3 regions of the Halobacillus trueperi genome follow, and region 3 is predicted to be linked to each of the others. Evidence: riboswitches for the same ligand, from Rfam matches in the RefSeq annotation. Region 3 holds a riboswitch; each other region holds the start of a gene.

Region 1 (5,542 bases), on a different contig from region 3:
ATTTCTTTAAGGTTTTCTTCCACGGTAGGTTCAAACCATTGCAGACGTTCTCGTAACCTGACTACATCCCCTACGACGATCATCGCAGGATTCTCAATACTTCTTGATTTTTCAACGATATCTTCAATTGTGCCTGTCACCGTTTTTTGCTCTTCTGTTGTGCCCCATTGCACCAAGGCTACCGGTGTATGAAGAGGTCTTCCGTATTTCAAGAGTCGTTCACATATGTCTGGTAACTTCTTTACTCCCATATAAATGCACAAAGTATCCATACTTTTAACGACTCGCTCCCAATAGGCCTCTTCATCGCTGCCTTTTTTATTGACACCTGAAATGAAAGCGACAGAAGAACTGTAGTCCCGGTGGGTCACAGGAATGCCTGCATAAGCAGGCGCTGCAATTCCCGAAGTGATTCCCGGCACGATTTCATAAGGAATGCTTCTTTTGGCGAGTGCCTCCGCTTCTTCTCCTCCACGTCCGAATACGAATGGGTCTCCCCCTTTCAAACGGGTGACCACTTTTCCTTTCAGCGCATATTTACACAAAAGGTGATTGATGGTCGTCTGACTTAAAGCGTGATGATCCGGACGTTTGCCGCAAAAAACAAGTTCAGCGTCTTCTTTCGCCTCATCCAAAAGCTCTTGATTGATCAAACGATCATAGAGAATGACGTCTGCTTTTTGTATCGCTTTTAACCCTTTCACTGTTATGAGGTCGTAATCCCCCGGTCCCGCTCCCACAATATAAACGTTTGTCATCTTCCGGCCCCTTTCATTCCACCCAATTTTTATCTTGTAAAAGCTTCCATACTTGTTCAGCACAGTTTTCCACATCATAAGTTTTAGAATCGAGCACCAGTTCCGGATGGAGGGGTACTTCATAAGGAGCATCAATACCTGTAAATCCTTTGATTTCTCCATTTCTCGCTTTCTTATATAGCCCTTTCGGATCACGAGTTTCACACTCTTCCACAGGGCAGTCGACATGGATCTCAATAAAATCCCCCGTTGGCACAGAGGCCCTTACAAGATCCCGATCTTTTTGATAAGGAGAAATGAACGCTGTTAAAACGATGGTTCCACTGTCGGCAAAGAGTTTCGCGACTTCACCAATCCGTCTGATGTTCTCCTCCCTGTCTTTTTCCGAAAACCCGAGGTCTGAGTTAAGTCCATGTCTCACATTGTCGCCATCGAGCAAATAGGTTTGGATTCCTTTTTCGTGCAGAACTTTGTTCAACCGGTTGGCAATGCTTGATTTACCTGAGCCCGAGAGGCCGGTAAACCAGAGCACTCCGCTTTGGTGCCCATTTTTCCTGCGATAAGCTTCTTTCCCAATGGATGCTTCATGCCAGGTCAAATTTTTGTTCATGCTCCTCACCCTTTCACTTCCACGGTTTCTTTCTGCAGTCCTTCGATTAAGACGTCCACCACTTCAGGACGGCTGAACGTTTTTGGAGGTTTTTCTCCTTTACGCAGTAACTCTCTCACTTTCGTCCCTGACAAGATCATGTGATGTTCTTTGTCGTGGGGGCAGGTTTTATGAGAAGCCATCGATTCACAGGCTTTACAGTAAAAACTGTGTTCAAAGAAAAGAGGAGTAATGCCAAGTTCCCCATTTTCGTAATGGCTGAAGATTTTCTGTGCATCATATGTGCCATAGTAATCACCGACCCCTGCGTGATCACGTCCGACAATGAAATGAGAGCACCCGAAATTCTTCCTGACGATCGCATGAAAGATCGCCTCCCGCGGCCCTGCGTACCTCATCGCAGCATTGAATACGGCCAAAGTGACTCTTTCTTTTGGGTAATAGTTCTCTAGAAGAACTTGATAACTCTTCATCCGGACATCACTGGGAATATCATCACTTTTCGTTTCGCCCACCAGCGGATTTAAAAACAATCCATCCACTGTCTCAAGCGCAGCTTTCTGGATATATTCGTGAGCTCTATGAACAGGGTTTCGTGTTTGGAAACCTACGACCTTTTTCCAACCGAGTTGTTGAAAAAGCTCCCTTGATTCTTTTGGATCTAGATAAAATGATTTCCCATGTTCGTAAGGAGGTTTTTGAAATACTTCGATTTCACCTGCTGCATACCAGTCTCCTCTGTCGAATAATTTTTTCACACCGGGGTGAGCAGATTCTTTTGTTAAGTACACGTTTTGAGCTTCCTTTTCCTTATCCGGTTTAAATCGATCTGTTATCGTAATCGTCCCATATACAATCCCGTCCTTGACCAACTGCGCTTTCTTTCCAAGCGTCTGAACCTGTGCCTCTGTGATCGGGAGCGTAATAGGAATACTCCATGGAGTGCCATCTTTCAACCTCATCGTATCAACGACAGATTCATAGTCTTCTTTGTTCATAAACCCTTTTAAAGGACTATAAGCACCATTTGCAATTAAACCGACATCACTTAATGCCATTGAATCAAGCTCGATAATATCTTCCGGCAGCTCCTCCGGTCTCGTTTCCTTCCACCTGTTTACAAGCACTCCACCGTGCGGGGTTATAATCGACATGCAAATTCCTCCTTTATGAATTTTCCTCTTCTACAGACTCTGCTGTGTGTAACCCACATTCAGTTTTATTGAACCCTTCCCATCTGCCTGACCTCCCATCATCTGAAGCTTGAGCGGTACATGGGATGCATCCGACACTGGGATAATTTCGATCGTGCAATTCATTGTAATCCAACCTATTTAGTCGGATATATTGCCATACGTCTTCCCACGTCCAGTGAATCAAGGGGCATACTTTTATGGATTTAAATCTCTCATCCTTGTTAACGAAATTCGTATTCTGACGACTGGGGGATTGTTCACGTCTCAGTCCCGACAGCCATGCTTTCCTCCCGCTTAGGGCATCTTCGAGTGGTTTAATTTTACGGATGTAACAACATTGATCCGGCTTCCGTTTCCAAAGGGCGGATCCGAATTTCTCAGCTTGTTCTTCCAGAGTAATCTCAGGTTTTTTCATCGTTATGTTTAACTTCGGGTACCTCTTTTTCACTTTTTCAATAAGCTGATAGGTTTCTTGAAAATGGATTTCTGTATCAAGAAAAACGACTTCGGCATCCGGCTTCTCCTTGGAAATCAAATCAATGAGAACGATACCTTCTGCTCCGAAACTGCAGGCATACACAATGTCCTCATATTGAGTGTAAGCCCAGCGAATGACTTCCGCTGCTCCTTTGGTATCGTCGTCTTTCGGTGGATCCCCTTCAAATGGATTTTCAAAAGATTGGTACGTGACGAGTGGTTGTTTCATTTCATCCTCCTTTCTTAAAGCAAAAATGCCTTTCTTCGCGATAAGAAGAAAGGCATTTACGAATAAATGTAAACTACATTCTCCTTATCTTCTCAAGCGCTTAACACTTGCTGGAATTGGCACAGTATCTGTGTAGATCCGTTGCCGAGGCTTCGAAGGGCCAGTCCCTCCACCTCTCTAGATAAGAAAAGGTATGAAATTTTCTGAAAAACAAGTTGATACAAATCTTATGCTCCTTAGCATCATATGTCAATGCTTTTTAGAAAAATCACAATTTTTTATGTTTTTTTATACTATATGATTGACAAATAAAACCATGTCCGTTAGTTTTAGAATTATTCTTAAAATCACTCATACGATCCTTATGAAGAGTCGGGGGAGGAACCTGGTCTAACTATCCCGCAGCAACCTTTAAGAAGGTGCTCATTCCAGCAGCCAGAAGGCTGAAAGATAAGGTGCGGATTACTCCCCCTTCTTTCAGATGGGGGAGTTTTATTTTTTTTGATTATAAAACCTAGTAAATGCATAGGAATAATGAAATATATTTTTCCACACATTGAACTATTTAAAAGGAGTGGTACACTTTGCAAAAACTGACGATTTTCGCTCTCATTGGTTTTGTTGCTCAACTGATGGATGGAGCACTCGGCATGGGGTTTGGGCTGAGCTCATCAACCATTCTCTTATCCTATGGACTTGCTCCTGCTGTAGCATCCGCTTCCATCCATATGTCTCAGATCGCCACAACGGCTGTTTCAGGCTTTTCCCACTATAAATTTGGAAATGTAGACAAACGCCTTGTCATGATTATCGCAGTTCCTGGTGCCATCAGTGCCTTTTTAGGGGCGGCATTTTTAAGCTATATATCAGGGGAATTCATTAGACCTTACATATCCATATTCCTACTCACACTAGGGATTTATATCATTTTTCGTTTCCTATACCTTTCGAAAAAAACAAATACCAAAGAAAAAAAGTCTGTAAACAAACGTTTCCTCTTGCCACTTGGAATTGCCGGGGGTTTTTTGGATAGTGTCGGAGGGGGTGGATGGGGGCCTGTGAATACACCTGCGCTTCTTTCTAAATCAGGGATCGCTCCAAGGAAAGTCATCGGGACGGTGGATACGAGCGAATTTCTGGTAACGATTTCAGCCACGGCTGGTTTTTTGATTTTTTTAGGTCATGACCAGTTCAGCTGGCTGCTCATTTCATCTTTCGTTATAGGCGGTGTTGTGGCGGCACCCATCGCCGCCTGGCTTGTCAAAACCCTTCCTTCTTCTGTTCTAGGTGTATTGGCCGGAGGTTTTATCATACTTACAAATTCGAGGACTTTACTTTCTTCGATCCAAGTCAGTGATTCGATCTTAACGTTTGTGTACACTTGCCTGCTATCCGGCTATCTCTTAATTGTTGTTTTTTCTATTCGAAACCATCTTCGAGTCAAGGTGGTTCGAAAACAAGCATAAAAGAAACGCAGCCCCAACAGCTGCGTTCCTGCACGTTTTATTCGATTGAAAAGATATAGGAGTAAATCGGCTGTCCACCATTGTGGATTTCCACTTCCAGATCTTCATACGTTTCTTCTATGAATGATTCAAGTTCTGCTACATCTTTTTCGTCGACTTCTTCACCTGTCAAGATGGTCAGAATTTCATCTTCATCTTCGTCGATCATTTGATTCAACAACGTTTTAGCAGTCGTCAATGCATCTTGATCTGTAGCGGAGATTTTGCCATCGGCGATTCCCATGAAATGGCCTTTAGAAATGTCCAACCCATCAATTTGTGTATCTCTGACGGCGTACGTAATTTGACCTGTCTTCACTTCAGCCATGAGGCTGAGCATTTCCTCTTTATTCGCATCAAGATCCGCTTCCGGGTTGAACCCAAGAAGGGCGCTCATCCCTTGAGGAATCGTTTTCGATGGAATGACAGCCACCTCTACATCCGCTAATTCTGCCGCTTGTTCAGCAGCCATGACGATATTCTTGTTATTCGGCAAGACAAGCACTCGTTTCGCATGTGCTTCTTTAATCGCTTCTGAAAGATCTTGAGTACTCGGGTTCATTGTTTGACCGCCCTGGATGACAACAGTAGCTCCAAGACTTTCAAACAATTTCTTGATTCCGTCTCCCATGCTTACTGTCACGATTCCGTACTCTGCTTTTTCCTCTGACTTTGGCTTGGCTTTCTTTTTGTCACCAACGATCGACGTATGCTGCTCACGCATATTCTCGATCTTCATGTTGACAAGACTGCCGTATCTTTGCCCC
Region 2 (5,542 bases), on a different contig from region 3:
CAATACCTGTCACGCTCAAAAAAGAATGAATCTATGAAAAACGCCTGTCCCTATTTTGGGACAGGCGTTTGAGTTATGCTTTCGTCTTGTAATTTGTAATGTGATCCTGCAGTGTGTCGTCACTGCCGAACAGGAAGTGTTTCTTCATATCCGGGGAATACGTGGAGTTTACAGCTGTACGGCCGACGGTTTCTGCCACTTCACGAAGCATAGCCGGAGAAGCTCCACAGCAGAGTCCCAGGTAGTTTACACCAATGCTGTGCGCTTCTTTAGCCCATTCCGCAAGCTCATACCTGTTCGTATAGAGCGGATCCAGGGACGTTGGGAACGTTGTTTCCGTTGGTAGTGTACAAGCACAGCCACCGTCCGGCAGGTTGAAGAAGGTAGGGTGTTCTTCCGTCGTGCGGTATGGAATGGGAAGAGCACCTACATAACCGTCCACCGTATGACGGATCTTCTCTACATACGGCTGCATCGTTGCTGGTCCGCGGAAGCAGTTCATCCCGACTACAAGGGCGCCTTTTTCTTTTAATAAGCGGCAGGCTTCTTCTACTTCGTAGCCATCTCGCAGAATATTTTCACCCATTAAACCGAATGTGATCACGGCAGGGAGATCTTGTTTTTGAATTTCTTCGAGAGCGATCAGCGCTTCTTCATAGTAATAGAAGGTTTCTCCGTTCACAAAATCTACGCCTTCTTCCTTACACCATCCGATCATCTCCGCAAACATGCTTCTTGTTTTTTCAACAGCTTCAGGATCATCCGGGTTGAACAGGTTCGTGTTGGAAATGTTCCCGGCTACGAGTGCTTCTTCCTCAGGGTGCTCCTCGGCAACCTCTTTGGCTAGACGTATGGCCTGACGGTTAAGAGGCTCTAATAAATCCTCTTTGCCTATGATTCTCATTTTCTCGCGGTGGCCGTTATAGGTAAAGGCTAAGACGACGTCGGAGCCTGCGAGCATATAGTCACGATACGTCTGTTTTAGTGCCTGGGGGTTATCGAGAGCTACTTCAGGTACAAAAGAACCCGCCTGTAAATAGCCGCGGCGCTCCAATTCAAATAAGTATCCTTCTCCACAAATAACGGGTCCATCCTGTAATCTTTGTTCTAATGATCGTTTCATTTCATTCCACAACCTTTCCTTTTTTTAAGAGTCATTCATTTATAAGAAAGCTAATGCCCTTTTTACAGAGACACGCTGACTTTCTGGATGGGTATGGGCTGGAATTGTTTCAATCCTTTTGAGCCCCACGGTCATTCTTCTACTTCAAAAAAAAATAAAGGACCTCCTTGGATAAGGGGGTCCTTTATGTATAAAGAGTCTCCTTATCTTCAAGGTATCACTACTACCTTCTGGATTTAGCACCGTGCCGATGGCTGGTTGCTGAGGTATCAAAGGGCCAGTCCCTACACCTCTCTGGATAAGTTTTATTATTATGTAGTTTTTGGAAAAGCAGCAGTTGAGCCCTTTACGTAAGACGTATGCCTGGATTAGGGATCAAACTGAACATTCATGTTGAAAATTAGGCGTTTATTATTTCGCTTGCGATTTACAATACAGGAAAATGAGTGAAGAATCAATGGAATTTTCAGAAAAAGTTTTGGACTTTATTCTGATTCATTTTATTTTGGTGCCTTATTTTGGTGCCTGACCCCCAGTACGTTACCACTTTAGCTAGGTGGGGGTCAGGCATCAAAAACGAGTGATTTACAAAGGTTAGTGATTCGTCAATCAGATGGTTCGGTAATTCATCCATAGAAATATTTGCTTTCAAGTATATAGCTTTCTTTTACAAGGAGGACAGAAGAGGCGGGCAAGGATTTATGATTTTTAGTGATTGTATTAATTCGTTTAAAACAGACATATGTTATAGAGTCAATCAATAGGTACACAGGGTGAAGCTTTTATGAAAGAGATCAAAAATAAATTGTAACGATGGTATCCTTTTCTTCCATACGAGATTATGTGTTTGATGGCTATCCATGACCATCATTCGATTATAAGTTCTGTGAAAAGGTGTGAATGCTGTGGTCTTTATGTTTGATAAAGATCGATTCGTAGATGAACGCATGTTGAGTGTCAGTGTGAAGAATAAAGGTCTTAATTATGGATTGGGCTGCATAGATGGGATAAGAGCTTTTTGGAACGATGAGAAAGAGGAATTATTTATTTTCCGATTAGAAGATCACATGAAAAGGTTGCACGGATCCGGAAAGAGTTTGTTCATTAACATCCCTTATTCTGTAGAACAATTGTCTTCCATAACAAAACAATTGCTGCTCTTAAACCAAGTCACTCAAGATGTTTACATTCGACCCATTTGTTTCAAGGGAGCCAATACGTTGCGACCTGATTTAAATGATCCTTTCAATCATTTGGCTATCTATACACACTATACAGAATATGAACCGAAGCCATATTTAAAGGTATGTATTTCTTCATGGACTAGAATAGGTAGTAATATGATTCCTCCCCAAACCAAACCCACAGCAGGCTACATGAATTCGGCATTGGCGAATGATGAGGCGACTACCAATGGCTATGATGGGGCTATCCTTCTAACGAAAGAAGGGAATGTCAGTGAGGAAGCTACAGCAAATATATTCATTATCCGTGGCGGGGATGTGTACACTCCTCCTGTATCGGATGACATTCTTCCGGGGATTACCAGAGATACAACAGCACAAATCTTAATGGACGAGATGAACATACAAGTACGTGAGCAAAGTTTTACAAGGGTAGAATTATATGAAGCGGACGAAGTGTTTTTAACAGGAACAGCTATTGGAATTAAGCCTGTAGTCGAGATTGATCGAAGAGTGATTGGGAGAGGTCAGGTTGGTCCCATGACGTCAAAAGTTCAAGAAATCTACAATTTAATTGTGCGAGGACAGCTGCCTTCCTATATGGACTATTGCACTCCTTTGTATGCGAAGGAAGAGAAGTTTAAATAGTTTTTTTATTCATAAGGCTAAGTTGTTACATCCATAAATAAACAGGAAACAGCATACACTCCTTCAATGCAGAAAAGTCCGGGAAAAAGAGTGATTGGATATCCACGAACATACTAACTAATACCTTGAAGGCAAGTCTTCTATACACAAAAGAAAGGCTCGTTTTGTCGTGTTTTTATGTATTTGAAACTTTTCCCATTAACAACCGAATAGATAACTAGAATCCCTGAGCTATCATATTTTGAGGGGAGGTTTTGGTGCCTTCCGCCCACTACGTTACCACTTTAGCGAAGTGGGGGTCAGGCACCAAAAAGGCACCAAAAAATTGAAGGAGTACAGTATGTGAATTTATCCAGGGGGGTAAGCTTATGGTTTCTTTACAAAAAGTTCGAGAAGAAGAAGCGACTAAATTACATAATATCATGCAATTTTATATTTACGAATTTAGCAAATACATACCAGATATTAAGTTAGAAGACAATGGATCTTACAAGCCTTTTGATTTAGAAAAGTATTGGACAAATGATAATTTCCACGCTTATTTTATTAAGCTAAGGGATGAATTAATTGGATTTGCTCTTGTAGAAAGTGCTACATTTTCAAGTCCTAATACAATTCAGGAGTACTTTATTTCAGCTAAATATATGGGGAATGGTTATGGCAAAGATGTTGCGAGGAAACTGTTTACAATGTTTCCTGGTGAATGGGAGATTACCCAGATAGAAAATAATGAACCTGCACATGCTTTTTGGAGAGGATTGATTACCGAAGTAAGTGGCGGAAACTTTATAGAGCATTATAAGGACAACTTATATGTCCAGAAATTTCATACTTAAAATGAATTAAGCGGTAAGGTCATCTAAATTAGATAACTTTCAGAATGGAGGGCAATAGCTGCAATGTGGTTAACACTAGTCGTGATAGCCAAGCAGAAATGTTGTAAAAAGGCTGGTATGAAATTAAGTCATAATATTTTTCCGATCGGAGGGTTAAGAATGATTGGTGAGCTCAATAAAACTGAATTCGATAAATGCGAAAAGTTAATAAATGAAGAGGGTCATCTTGAAGTTAAAGCGGTCATTGAAGGGAACAACCCAGGTCGAATTTTTGTAGATGATCCCGATTTTCCTAAAACAGGACTGATCTGGCTGGGGAATCATGATGGGTTTTTCTTTATTTGAGATGAAGAAAATGAGGCCTTTAATCACCATATCAATGATTTTATTGATACGGTGGTTGTTCCTGAAGCAAAAAAGCTGAGATTAAATAATTTCATAGCCATTGGTAATCATTCAAGATGGGAGAAGACGATAGAGAGAGTCTTCTCCCATCGTCATATGCAGAAATCAAATCAGAACTTTATGACAATAAGGACAATTCTCTTGAACACATAGAATTTTTACTCTCGAAAATATTAGAATTCTGGTCTTCTCCCAAGCATTTTTTTCAAAAGGGAATGGATTACGGTATTGTCTACCAAAATAAGATTGTGAGCTTATGTTTTTCAGGATTTGTAGCTGGAAATGTCCACGGAATAGATATCGAAACACTAGAGGAGCATCAGGGGAATAAATTAGGCCGGAAGACAGCCCACTGTGTTGTAAACGATTGTGTAAGTAAAGGGGTGATTCCATACTGGGATTGTGAGGAGACAAATAAGCCTTCGAATGTCATTGCTGAAAATATAGGCTTAGACAAGTATTTAAATTATTTCGTGTATATTTTTCCGATTGAATAATTGGGTGAGTTCTTCGATTGACAGGTACGATTGCTTAATAAAAGCAACTGGCCTATATTCTGATGAGGAATTGACTGAGTAGATACATGAGAAGTAAGATGGCAATTCCTAACACGCTGAAGCCTAAACGTTTACGTTCTGACAAATGTTCCCCTTTTATCGCTTTCCAATCAGGGTAAAAAAAGCTGATTACTCGGACAGCAATGACCCCGATAGTGATTAAAACAACAGCTAGTACTTCCATAAGAATGACTCCTTTTTACAATACTAGTTTCCTTACACCTGCTAAGTAAAACAAAAAGGAGAAGACAGCTCGATCGTATATTAACCAGAACTAATAGAGAAGGAGATGGAAAGATTGGATGCCAAGATTCGGGAATTAGTAGAAAAAGAAGGTTTTTCAGGGTCCGTTGTTGTTAAACAAGGAAAGGAACTCGTCTACTCTAAAGGATTTGGTTACAGAAACCTTGTCGAAAAGCTGCCTAATCAAAAGAATACAAAATTCGGAGTAGCTTCTGGAAGCAAGTTGTTCACAGCTGTCGCCATCGCTCAACTCGTTGAACAAAAGAAGTTTGCTTACGATACTCCTCTCCATCAGCTATTGGAGCCGTGCCCTCCTTGTATTGATGAACGTGTAACCATCCACCATTTGTTGACGCACACTTCAGGAATTCCGGATTACTTTGATGAATCCGTCATGGATGACTTTGCAGAACTGTGGGAAGAGAAACCGATGTACAAGATGGAGAAGCTCGAGGATTTTGTGCCCATGTTCAGTGATAAAGAGAAGATGTTCGAGCCGGGAGAGAAATTCCACTACAATAATGCAGGGTTCATCGTTTTAGGGTT
Region 3 (5,542 bases):
TAAACTCCGATAGGCTCAATATGGATACCACCAAGGTTTGCAAAGTCATACCCTTTCTCTTCCTCTTGGGTCTCCATATAAGGAATCGTTTGGAAATAGTTAGCGTCAATACGACCTTCATCTAAGTCTTGGTTCGGTAAAATGTAATCCTGATATTCTTCAATCTTTAATGTGATTCCTTCTTCTTCAAGCATAGGTTTTGCTTTCTCGAGAACTTCAGCATGTGGAACACTGGTAGCTCCTACCTTAATCTCCTTTGTTCCACCTTCTTCACCTTCAGATCCTGATGCATTTTCTTCCTCGTTCGATGACCCGCAAGCTGCAAGAACAAGGATAAGCAATACAGCGATTAAACTCGTCCATAGTTTTTTCATTATTAATTCTCTCCCTTTTATTTATTTTATCTTTTATCCAATTTTCGTGAGATGGCATCTCCGATGAATTGGAAAATAAACACAATTAAAATGATTAAAATAGTACAAATGAATACAACATCAAAGTTACTTCTCTGGAACCCATAGAAATAGGCGAAATCGCCAAGACCACCAGATCCGATGGCACCGGCTACGGCGGTGTATCCAATCAATGCGATAGCTGTTACGGTTATCCCGGATATCAAAGCTGGCATCGATTCCGGAAGCAATACTTTAAAAATGATGGTCGAGTATTTAGCTCCCATAGATTTTGCTGCTTCCACGACACCTTTATCGACTTCTTTCAATGCAATTTCCACCAACCGGGCATAGAATGGCGCTCCACCAATAATCAGGGCAGGCAATGCTGCTTGTGGCCCTCGAATGGTGCCCAGCAGAAAATCTGTAAAGGGGAACAATAATAAAATGAGAATGATAAACGGAATTGCTCTGAATATGTTAACAATGGAAGCAGTAATCCAATTCAACGTTTTGTTATCCCAAAGACCCCCAGGTCCGGTCAAATAAAGGAGAAGACCCAAAAGCAAACCTAAAACGAATGTCCCAGCGACAGAAACCAGCGTCATATACAAGGTTTCATTTGTAGCTGTAATCATGTCTTCCATTCTTACGTTCGGGAACCATTCATTAAACATGTGGATTCACCTCCACTTCAACAGATGTGGATTCAATATATTCAATGGCACGCTCGACTTCTTTTTTGTCTCCATCAAATTGAACAAACATTGTTCCATACGCACCCTTTTGTGTTTGGGTAATCTTTCCATGTAGAATGTTGACGTCTAATTCAAACTTCCTTGATAAATCACTGATCAGTGCCTGATTTGTACTTTCTCCGACAAAGTGAAGACGTATAATTTCTCCAGAACGGTAATTATCTTTGATCAATTGCAAGGAGGTTTCTTTTTCTGGATCTCCCATCACTTGATCCACAAACTTCTTCGTGACTGGTTTTTGAGGATGAAGAAAAACGTCCAACACTTCCCCTTGTTCAACAATTTTACCTTCTTCCATAACCGCCACCTGATGACAAATTTTGCGAATGACGTGCATTTCATGTGTGATCAGAACGATTGTAAGGCCAAGCTTTTCGTTAATATCCACAAGAAGATCAAGAATCGAATCCGTGGTCTCAGGGTCCAACGCGGATGTGGCCTCATCACATAAAAGAACTTTCGGATTGTTTGCAAGCGCTCTGGCTATCCCCACTCTTTGCTTTTGTCCACCGCTCAATTGGGATGGATAAGAACCTCCCCGGCCTTTCAACCCGACCAATTCAATTAATTCATCGACACGTTTTTGCCTTTCCGCTTTAGGGATCCCGGCAATTTCCAATGGAAAAGCGATATTATCATGAACGGTACGTGACCAAAGCAAATTGAAATGCTGGAAGATCATTCCGATTTCTTGTCTGGCCAACCTTAATTTTCCTTTGCTTAATGAAGTAAGTTCCTGCTCATCGACAAGAATGCTTCCTTCTGTGGGATCTTCCAAACGGTTCAGTAAGCGAATAAATGTACTTTTACCGGCCCCACTATATCCGATCACTCCATAAATTTCCCCTTTGTTAATATTAAGACTTAAATCATCCACTGCTCGTACATCCTGATCTTTCGTGTGGAATATCTTTGATAGTCCTTTAATTGTAATCATGCTGCTTTCCCTCCACTTCAAAAAAAGCCACTCTGTAATGAGAACAGAGTGGCTTTTTTAATCATACCTAAAAATCTGTTCTCTCATCTGTCAAAGCTTAATACTTTGCAGGAATTGGCACCTGAGCAAAACAGTTTTGCCGGTTGCCGGGCATCATCGGGCCAGTCCCTCCGCCACTCTGGATAAGAGATTTTAATTTATTAAATTATTATCGCTTTAATTCGTTTAAGTAGTACAATAATGGATTGTAGCACCGTACGAATTTTGTGTCAACTCATAAACAGATTGTTCAGAAAAATAAAGTCGATCAAAACTGAAGAAATGCTTACATCTTCCATACAAAAACATCTAATATTCACTCGATTGACACAATAAAAAAATCCCTTCTTTAATAGAAGAGATTCATCGCTTTTACATTTCTCATCTATCAAAGTCAAAGACTTCGCAGGATTTAGCACCGTTCAGTTTACCTGCCGGTTGCCGGGCATCGTCGGGCCAGTCCCTCCGCCACTCTGGATAAGTGAAGATGTCGATATGAAATTAATAATTATGTTAGCATGGGAAATATATAAGCGTCAATCCATAACCTTCGCCTGATAAAAAGGAGAATGACATTGAGTAAACAAGCCCCTTTATTTGAACTACCTTACATCCACAACCACTCTTCCATTTATAAACTTGAAGAGGACTTAGGGAAAGTTATTGTCTTGACCTTCTGGGCTTCCTGGTGTCCAGATTGTGGAAAAGACTTACCTATGAAAGAACAACTTTTCAAAACGATGGACCATGATAAAGTAAAAATGATGACGATCAATGTAACTGGAAGGGAACGGAATATAGAGGAAGGCATCGAATTCAAGGAAAAGTTTTTAACACAACCAACTCTTTCTGACGAAGGACGATACGTCTATGACTTGTACAATTGTGATGGCGTTCCTTCCACCATCATCATTAATCAACAAGGAGAGATCCATGCGAATTTTGGCGATCAGTCCTCCTTTTTAGATATTGTAAGCAAATTAGGAGAAATCGTATGATATTCATAACAAAAAGACAGCAAAGACTCCGGAGTCTTTGCTGTCTTTTTCATTATCGAACTACTTCCACATTACATATAAGTTTTTTAGAGAATTTTTAAATTCTACAGTAGTGGTCATTTCCTGGGAAATACATACACTATTCAACAAAACCAACCACTTTCTCATACATATAGGAGACAGAATGAAAAGCATAAATCTTTTCCTCTACCTCCCCGCCCCTAGTAACCAGCAGACATGGAACACTTTTAATCTTAAAATGCTGCATCCATTCGGGGTGCAGAGAAGCATTCATTTCCTTAAAAACTTCTCGATCAAATACAGACTCCAGTGTTGTGAGCATTTGACGCGCAAGGTGACAAGTTGCACAAAAAGGGCTATGAACAAAGGTGAGGGTCGTTTGTGGAGATTCGAAGAACTTCTTTACTTCTGTTGTTTTTATTTCCTCCACAGTCATCCTCCTATATTAAATAGATCGACTTTACATTGAAATGTCTACTGAGTAAGGCTCTTGCCAATTCAGGTTCCGGCGTAGCTGCTACTTCCCTGAAAGCCTTATCTATGTAGATATGCTCGGCGTGAGGAAGCTCTTCCGTCAATTGTTTTCTTAATTTGTAGCCAGAGTCATCTTCATCCACTAGAATATACACGGTCCGATCATCTAAGTTATGATCAAAAATCATTTCTTCCATCCGCTCGATTCCTAAAGTACCATGGGTGCAGATGATTTCAATCTCTTCATCAAGAACTTTATTCAACTTCTTCTTATCTGTAATTCCTTCAACAATGACGATTCGTTCTCCATCCATCTTCATCACCTACTATATAGAAACAGACCATGCCAATCAGGCATGGTCTGAACATGATTAAGATCAAACGTGATCATGTCAGACAAGGTTTCTTAAAGCCCTGCCTGTCCAATGCACTATCCTTAGTCTTCATCGATCATTGCTTCATATTCTTCCGGGGTCATCAAGTCGTTGATTTGAGAGTTGTTACTTGGCTCAACAACAACCATCCAAGCTTTATCGTATGGAGATTCATTGACAAACTCTGGACTGTCTTCCAGGTCTTCGTTTACTTCTACAACTTTACCACTAAGAGGGGCATAAAGTTCAGAGACAGTCTTCACAGATTCTACGCTGCCAAATGGCTCATCCGCTTCTAGTTCATCCCCGACTTCAGGAAGTTCTACGAATACGATATCCCCAAGTTCTGATTGCGCGAATTCAGTAATGCCGACTCTTACTTTTTCCCCTTCTTCTTTCACCCATTCGTGTTCTTCAGAATAACGCAGATCTTTAGGTACGCTCATTTCAATTACCTCCAAATAATAATTATAGTTCAACACCAAATATAAACATAAAAGCTATAGGCTTCTATTCCCAATAATGTGCTCACTGAGACCAAACGTTCTCTAATTCTTCTTGCTTGAACCCTACCGTTGTTTTTTCACCATCGGTAAGGATGGGCCGCTTAATCAGCATGCCGTCAGATGCAAGCCACTCAATCATTTCTTCCTCTTCTGCTTCTTTTAGCTTTTCCTTCATGTTCAGTTCTCTATACTTTTTCCCACTAGTGTTAAAGAATTTTTTTGCAGGCTTATCACTAGTAGCTATAAAGCTCTTTAACTGCTCTTTCGAAGGGGGATTATTGACAATATGTACAGATTCGTAGTCAAACCCTTCCTCATCCAACCATTTTTTTGCTTTTTTACACGTACCGCAATTCGGGTACCAATAGAAGGTTAAAGACATCTACACACCCTCCTTCATTCTTGTTGTCTAATATTTTATCATAACGAAGGCAAAGATTTCATTTATTTCTATTATTGTCTTCACAATCACCACATAAAGTTCTTCCATAATAGCTCCCGTTTGTGGAAGACTCAGTTTCGAGACTTTTGTTGAGTTGATGGGGGCTGCGGGGAATGACTCGCTTTCCGCGGGAGCGCGGTGATCCTCCTCGAGCTTCGCTCTGCGGGGTCTCACCATGCACTTTTTCCCCGCAGGAGTCTCGCCATTCCCCTCCGCCCCTTAACCATTTAAGAGTCTCGAAAATACTCCCAAAATAAGCAGCTTTCGAGCGTAATAGAAGTTGGTGAATTCACTCTTAAAACAAGAGCACTTGTATTCTGAAGCTTTCTATAGAGCCCTTTTCAACTAGAAATCTGTAGTTTTGGAAGATGCTCCTACTGTGTATGTGGGTTCGTTTCTCACCTACATCGAATGGGGTGGTTGGGAAGCTGCGAGACTCCCGTGGGAGAAGAAGACAGGCGAGATCCCGCAGGGCGGTAGCCCGAGGAAGCTCGGCGCTCCCCCACAGGAAAGCGAGTTGCTTCCCAGCCATCCCTGACGCGCAACTCAGCAACGAGCCCCAAAACATCTCGAAACTGAGTCTTCCACAATCCTGCCATAT

The links. A riboswitch is a leader RNA that binds a small molecule or an ion and turns the genes downstream of it on or off. The one in region 3 is predicted to bind S-adenosylmethionine.
Region 1: another riboswitch for S-adenosylmethionine. It lies ahead of DYE48_RS19120 (sulfite exporter TauE/SafE family protein); the one in region 3 lies ahead of DYE48_RS04930 (methionine ABC transporter ATP-binding protein).
Region 2: another riboswitch for S-adenosylmethionine. It lies ahead of DYE48_RS11690 (homocysteine S-methyltransferase family protein); the one in region 3 lies ahead of DYE48_RS04930 (methionine ABC transporter ATP-binding protein).

Annotation. Positions count from the first base shown of each region.
Region 1 is NZ_QUAE01000027.1:30,590-36,131, forward strand. It holds gene cobA (uroporphyrinogen-III C-methyltransferase) at 1-758, opposite strand, end outside; gene cysC (adenylyl-sulfate kinase) at 772-1,368, opposite strand; gene sat (sulfate adenylyltransferase) at 1,374-2,522, opposite strand; gene DYE48_RS19115 (phosphoadenylyl-sulfate reductase) at 2,536-3,270, opposite strand; SAM riboswitch class I at 3,352-3,458, opposite strand; SAM riboswitch class I at 3,630-3,727, shown strand; gene DYE48_RS19120 (sulfite exporter TauE/SafE family protein) at 3,855-4,736, shown strand; gene DYE48_RS19125 (DAK2 domain-containing protein) at 4,774-5,542, opposite strand, start outside.
Region 2 is NZ_QUAE01000008.1:86,840-92,381, reverse strand. It holds gene DYE48_RS11690 (homocysteine S-methyltransferase family protein) at 74-1,123, opposite strand; SAM riboswitch class I at 1,324-1,428, opposite strand; gene DYE48_RS11685 (branched-chain amino acid transaminase) at 2,038-2,955, shown strand; gene DYE48_RS11680 (GNAT family N-acetyltransferase) at 3,324-3,791, shown strand; partial or broken gene DYE48_RS11675 (GNAT family N-acetyltransferase) at 3,951-4,693, shown strand; gene DYE48_RS11670 (hypothetical protein) at 4,746-4,937, opposite strand; gene DYE48_RS11665 (serine hydrolase domain-containing protein) at 5,043-5,542, shown strand, end outside.
Region 3 is NZ_QUAE01000003.1:20,885-26,426, forward strand. It holds gene DYE48_RS04920 (MetQ/NlpA family ABC transporter substrate-binding protein) at 1-374, opposite strand, end outside; gene DYE48_RS04925 (methionine ABC transporter permease) at 401-1,069, opposite strand; gene DYE48_RS04930 (methionine ABC transporter ATP-binding protein) at 1,062-2,087, opposite strand; SAM riboswitch class I at 2,168-2,276, opposite strand; SAM riboswitch class I at 2,505-2,610, opposite strand; gene DYE48_RS04935 (TlpA family protein disulfide reductase) at 2,702-3,124, shown strand; gene DYE48_RS04940 (thioredoxin family protein) at 3,264-3,581, opposite strand; gene DYE48_RS04945 (toprim domain-containing protein) at 3,586-3,933, opposite strand; gene gcvH (glycine cleavage system protein GcvH) at 4,056-4,439, opposite strand; gene DYE48_RS04955 (arsenate reductase family protein) at 4,522-4,881, opposite strand.